Regions from separate parts of the Wenzhouxiangella sp. YN1 genome, predicted to be linked through region 1. Evidence: riboswitches for the same ligand, from Rfam matches in the RefSeq annotation. Region 1 holds a riboswitch; the other holds the start of a gene.

Region 1 (3,343 bases):
CCTCCTGATAGGCCTCGTCATCGCCGTCGGGCAAGTTGTCCAGCGCAATGGCGCCCAGCGAACACAGAGCCACCTCGGGCTCCGGGTAGCTTTCAAGCACGCCAGCCACCTTGATGCCGGCACATTCGGCACGACTGCCACGGCGCTTGCCCGCCAGCTGATCCCCGGCCTCGAGCTCTCCGGCAAACACCCTGCGTCCACAAGACAGCCTCAGTTCCTGATTGAAGTTGAAATAATGCGCGCCGCCGTGCTCGTCGGCCACGGTGATACGCCCGACCTCTTCACTGCTGTAGAGGTCGCGCATGTCCTGATAAGGGCGGTTGGGCTCACAGATCTCCAGACACAGGTTGCTTGAATGAATCGGCTCCTTGAACGGCGTATGGCGATTGATCTCGTCGATGTTGGCCAGATACGCCACGCCGGTTTCAAGCGCCTCGTTGAGCGCGGTCAGAACCAGATCACGCGGGCTGAACCATTGTTTTTCGAATGACTCATCCCGCTCCAGACGGGCATACTCGCGGGCAAAGCCCTTGGCATCTCCGCTGAAGAACAGCTCGGTCAGCGTGGGTGCATTGTGCACGTTGAAGGAAAACGCGCGCTCATTGCGCGCCGCCCGGGCGGCAAACAGGCGGTTGGTGACCAGCGCATAATGCAGATCGCGATTCTTGCGGTCTTCGGTGCTGCGCGGATTGCGCAAATGAGCAATCACCTCGGCCTCGGGATCGAAGCCCGAATAATAGGTCGTGCAGGCGCCGCCGCGACCGGCCTGCATATTGGCGCGAATGGCCTTGCCCATCGCGGCAAAGTACGGCAGCTTGCCCATGTGCTCAATGGCCCCGCCACGCACCGGGTCGCCCTTGCTGCGGGTAATGATGTGGCTGCCGATCCCGGCCGAAGCCGCCGTCATGCGATAGGCAATGTGGTCGCCGATGGCAAGCGACTGTTCGGTATCACCGCTGACATAAAGGCAGCATGACGCGAAACCGCGCAGACGCGTTCCAAGGTTGACATAGTTGGGCGTGGGCGCGGAGATCAGCTTGCGGTAAAAGGCGCGGTAATAGCGCTCGACCAGCGCCATGCGCTCTTCGGCAGGCGCATGCTCGGCCAGAGCCATGGCCATGCGCATGTACACAAACTGCTGGGTTTCATATTCCTGACCGGTAATACGGTTTTGCAAACTGTATTTGCGGCGCAGGTAGTGCAGCGAAAAGTGCGGTGTCTCATAGTCGCGCTTGTGATCGATCCATGTATTGGCCAGCGCGTACTCTTCCCCATCATAGGCCAGCGGCTTCATGATGCCATCCTCGACCATGCGTTCGTGCAGCGCGGCCAGAGTCGGGATACGTGAGCCATGAATGGTCTTGTGCAGATGCGATGCATACAAGCGCCCGGCCATCAGGTACCACGACCAGGTGTCGTGATCGAGACAGCTGCGGATGAGCTTTTCCTGCAGCTCGGCGCTGGGCGCGGTTTCCGGCATGGCGCTGACGGCGTCAATGACCGCAGCCGACCAGTCGACTTGCCGGCCGATATTGGCCGCTGCCCACTGCCCCCAACCGTTGACCTTGCCGGGAATATAGGGCTCGACGCGACCATCACGCTTGATGATGTTTTTCAGCCCGCTGTGATGATGCTCGCCCGTCTTGCCATCATGCGTATGCGCTTTATCGCTGGCGCAGGAGGCACGGGTGGAAGAAGAGCGCTCAGCCGTCTCCGGCTGCGCTGAGAGTTCGGAATAATCCATGATTTGACTCCGTTTGCGGCGCGCAGGAACGTTCAGTTCACTGACGCTGCGGCACATTCTCCTGCTCCCTCGCGCAGGACCTGTGGGCAACACCGCTTTCGGAGAACGTCGCTTCGGGGCAGGCCGCAACCCGGCGCCATGGAGTCCCCGCGCAACACGCCTCCCCGCGGAAGCGGTTACCCGCGCCGGGCGAGCTTGCAATTGCACCCGACGTGCCGGCAGGTCTTCGGACTTGCGAACGCGGTGCCCTGATCATGCTGATCGATGGAGCCACCTACTCTGCAGCGCTTCCCGGACAATCTGCGGCCCAGTGCTGATGCTGCATTTCGTTTTCGCTTACCGCTGCGGGGCAGTTCCGGACTTGCACCGGATTCCCTATTAAACCCTCGGGCGGTGGTGAACCTTTCCGCACCGCCGTCGAGTACCAGCATGGCACAAGATAATGGGGAACAGACGCACTGTCAACACAACATGTTGCGCATCAGGGAATTCGATCGTTTGCCCGAAAAACAGCCGATGATCACCCTGAAGGGGCTTGCCGAGAAGGCATGAGCCAGCGCTGTCAGCGATAGATGACCGATCCATTGGATACCCAGTCGACAACGCTGCATCATGATAATCTAATATTCCTGCATTACCCGTGCCCCTCAAGCGCGACGGCAGGCAAGCCCTTATTTGCAGCGCACGTGCACGCGGCCCGCACGGTCGTCCCCCACTCAAGGAGACCTCACCATGTCCAATGAAAGGGGAAACAGCCAGTAGCGGCTACGGCTGCACCGACTGGTGTTTTTTCACCAGGGCGCTCTGAACCACCCTCAACCCCAAGGAGAACAACGCGATGATGAACATGCTCAAGACAGTAGTGGCGGCAGCCATGGTTTTCGCCGCCTCGATCGGCGCCCACGCAGCCGATTCACAGAAGGTCGATGAAGTGCTGGTCATCGTGACCAGCGAATCCCTGCAAACCCAGGGCATGGCGATGGTGCTGTCCAGCACGATGGCTCAGCAAGGCGCCAAGGTGAACATCCTGCTGTGTGACACCGCCGGTGATCTGGCGCTGCAGCAATATGACGCGCCCGCGCTCCGGCCAAACAACGTCACCCCGGGCCAGATGATGCGCGGGCTGCTGCAGCAAGGGGCCACTGCCAACGTCTGTGCGCTGTATCTGCCCAACAGCGACTACAGCAAGGAAGACCTGATCGACGGTGTGGGCGTGGCCACGCCACCGGACATGGCCGCGCAGATGCTGGACCCGGGCATCCGCGTTTTCAGCTTCTGAGCCATCCCGGCCAGACACTCGCGTGGCGGCGCTTTCAACGCCGAAGCCGGTGGTCATCAACCCGGCAGGAATGTCATTCCCATTCCTGCCGGGTTGATTTCTGCGCAGAGGCGCGCCCGCGCCCGGCGCCAGCCCAGCACAGTCGTAATCGGTTACAGCAACACCAGCCCGAGCAGCACCAGCCCGAGCACAACGCGGTAGGCAACAAACGGCTGCATGCCGATGCGGCGAATGAACGCCAGGAAATAGTGGATGCAGAGGAAGGTGCTCACCGCCGAGACGACAAAACCGAGCAGCAGCAGCGCCCACGGTGCAGAAAG
Region 2 (3,343 bases), on a different contig from region 1:
TGCTCAAGGAGCTCAAGGCGCTCGAGATCGAAGACGAAGACGAGCGCCTGATCGAATTCGACAAACTGCTGTTCAGCCATGTTGGCCATTCGATCTCGAACGCCGTGCGCGCGTTCGTGCTGGGCCTGAGCTTTGCCCGCTTTGCGGTCGTCCCCGGCGACCGGCGCACCCGCAAGTACTACCGCAAGCTCAGCCGCTACAGCGCCGCCTTTGCCTTCCTGGCGGATATCGCCATGCTCACTTACGGCGGCAAGCTGAAAATGAAGGAGAAAATCTCCGGACGGCTGGGCGACGCCCTGAGCCATCTCTACATCTGCTCGTCCATGCTGCGTCGCTTCGAACACGACGGCCGCCCGGCCGCCGATCAGCCGATCCTGGCCTGGGCCTTTCACGACGCCATCTTCAAGATTCAACAGGCCATGTACGGCGTGGTCGACAACTACCCCATGGCTTGGGCGCGCCCGTTTCTGCGCCTGATCATCTTCCCCTTCGGCCGTGTCGAGCGTCCGCCCAACGACCGCCTGGGGCACAAGGTCGCCGCGCTGCTGCTGTCACCATCCGAGACGCGCGACCGCCTGGCCCGCGGCATCTACAAGACCAATCGTGAAGGCCACTGGCTGGGCGTGCTCGAAGCACTGCTGCCGGATGTGATCGCAGCCGAACCGGTCGAGCGCAAGTTCTCCAAGGCGCTGCGGGCAGGCGAAATCGAGGGCTACACCTTCGAGCAGCAGCTCGAACAGGCTCGCGACAAGAAGCTGCTTGCCGACAAGGAGATCGAAGTGCTCACCGACCTGCGCAAGCGCGTCCTCGAAGTGATCAGCGTCGACGACTTCGATCTGGCCGAACTGCAGGCCGGCCTGACCGACAAGTGCGAGGCCATCCGCGACCAGCACGAAACCGACGCCAGCTGAGGCCTGCCAGTCCGCGTCACCGTTTACCGGCCCCACACCGGTGCCGGCACTGCGTTATAATCCTGATGGTCGGTCGGCGCTGCCGCCGGCTTTCTTTTTGCCAAATCGCAGTGAGTTTTCGGGAAGCCGGTGCAAGTCCGGAACTGCCCCCGCAACTGTAACCGGCATTGACGCACAGGCGTTGATGTTGCTGGATAAATCCACTCCGCCGAAAGGAATGGGGGAAGGATCCAGCCTGGGCCCGCCACAGCCGGCCACCGGAAGTCAGGAGACCGGGCTCGCTGCATCAGTCTGAACTTCCGGGTTGCGGCGGGCGACCGGTGTCGACGACAGTCATTTTCCTTCGCTGTCGGTGGCGCTGCCCTGCCACCCACCCGGCTTGATGCGCGGGTGAGCGCAAGGAGCACACATGCAACGCACCACCTTGAGCGTGCTGGCGAGCGCCGGCATGCTGATCTCGAGCGGCCTTTCTGCCGCCGACTCAACCTTTGATGGCGATACCGTCCAGGTCACGGCGACGCGAACGCAGCAGTCGATCGACGCCTCTCTGGCGGCTGTTTCCGTGATCACTCGCGACGACATCGAGCGCGTCCAGGCGCCGGATCTGCTGGAGCTGCTGCGGCTTCAGGCCGGCATCGACGTCGCCCGCAGCGGCGGCCCTGGGGGGCAAACCAGCCTGTTCATGCGCGGCAGCAACTCCAACCACGTGCTCGTGCTCGTCGACGGCGTGCGCGTGAGCGCAGCGGGTTCGGGCGGCTTCACCTGGGAGATTCTCGATCCGTCCATCATCGAGCGCATCGAAATCGTGCGCGGGCCGCGCGCGGCGCGCTGGGGCTCGGACGCCATCGGCGGCGTCATTCAGATCTTCACCCGCCTGCCCGATGGCGGCGGCGCACGCGCCGCCTACGGTCGCTATGATGATCGACAGCTGGCCGCGCAGGTCGGCAACGGATTCATCGGCTTCAACGCTTCGGCTCGTCGCACCAACGGTTTCTCGGCCCAGAATCCCTCCGGCCCCTCCTATGACCCCGACAATGACGGTTTCGAAAACCTGAGCTTCAGCGCCCGCGGCGACCACCCGCTCGGTGACGGCCAGCTCAACTGGTCAGCGCGTGCCGCCAGCGGCGACGTCGAGTTTGATCAGGGCGAAACCGATTTCCTCAACTACGCCCTGAGCGGCAGCTACCGACAGGCCACCCGCGGCCCGTGGACGTGGGAAGGCTCGGCCGCCTTCTATCACGACAACATGGAAACCGATAACGGCTTCAGCATCGCAGACGCCGTCACCCGCCGTGTGCAGGCCGGCTTTCAGGCCGAACGCGGCGTCGGCAGCGGCACCTGGCTGCTCGGCGTCGATGCCTGGCAGGTCGATGGCGACACCGACGACTCATTCGACGAAAGCCGCGACAACGTCGGCATCTGGACCGGCCTGGACGGCGGCGACCGACAGCTTTCATGGGAGGCCGCCCTGCGCGCCGACCACGACAGCCAGTTCGGCTCGGCGCTGACCGGCAACCTGGCCGGCGGCTGGCGCTTCACCGAAAGCCTGCGGCTTTCGGCCAGCCTGGGCCGGGCCTTCCGCGCGCCGACCTTCAGCCAGCTGTACTCGCCCGGATTTGCCGGCCAGTACGCGGGCAACCCCGACCTTGACCCTGAAACCTCGCTCAGCGGCGAAGTCGGCCTGGACTGGTCCGGCCCGGGTGGCCACGGCCTGAGCCTGAGCCTGTACCAGAATGAAATCGACGACCTGATTGCCTTCACCGGCGTCGACTTCGAGGCCGTCAACGTCGAAAAGGCACGCATCCGCGGCGCCGAGCTGGGCTACCGTTGGACCACCCGCCAGTGGCGGGCAGAATCCAACCTGACCTGGCAGGATGCCGTCAACCGCTCTCAGCACACCGACCTGCTCCGGCGCGCCGACTTCAAGGGTTCGCTGACCCTCGATCGCACCTTCACCAACGGCGGCTGGATCGGCGGCGAAGTCGTCCACGTCGGCAAGCGCCCGGACTTCGGCGTCGAACTGCCCAGCCACACCCTCGTCCACCTGCGCGCCGGCTGGCCGCTGGGCGCGGGCCTGAGCCTGGAAGGCAGAATCGAGAACCTGACCGACAAGAAGTACGAACCGATCGCCGGCTACAACGCCGCCCGCCGCGCCGCCTTCGTGGCCGTTCGCTGGCAGACGCCTTAGCATATTCGCTACCGGCGACGACAGAACCCGCCGAGCTCAGCTCGGCGGGTTGCAAGGCGCCACGCACCTCGATTAAAGACCCCATCAAAAGAACCCGACTCATCGTACAACCCCAGGCGAGCTACGATCCTGGTGAACGATCAACCGATTGGGTTCGATGACCAGCCATCGCTGATGCGGATGATGCCGCTCAAAGGCTTGCTCAGCATGTCGATCGGCTGACCCCCACGACCTGTCGCACCGG

What was found. A riboswitch is a leader RNA that binds a small molecule or an ion and turns the genes downstream of it on or off. The one in region 1 is predicted to bind cobalamin.
Region 2: linked by a shared signal. The riboswitch ahead of ACEWQZ_RS02155 (TonB-dependent receptor domain-containing protein) and the one ahead of ACEWQZ_RS13640 (ribonucleoside-diphosphate reductase subunit alpha) in region 1 are both predicted to bind cobalamin.

The regions. Positions count from the first base shown of each region.
Region 1 is NZ_JBJNIO010000157.1:158,382-161,724, reverse strand. It holds gene ACEWQZ_RS13640 (ribonucleoside-diphosphate reductase subunit alpha) at 1-1,744, opposite strand, end outside; cobalamin riboswitch at 1,945-2,188, opposite strand; gene ACEWQZ_RS13635 (DsrE family protein) at 2,583-3,023, shown strand; gene ACEWQZ_RS13630 (undecaprenyl-diphosphate phosphatase) at 3,176-3,343, opposite strand, start outside.
Region 2 is NZ_JBJNIO010000093.1:82,826-86,168, forward strand. It holds gene ACEWQZ_RS02150 (acyl-CoA dehydrogenase) at 1-911, shown strand, start outside; cobalamin riboswitch at 982-1,206, shown strand; gene ACEWQZ_RS02155 (TonB-dependent receptor domain-containing protein) at 1,321-3,099, shown strand.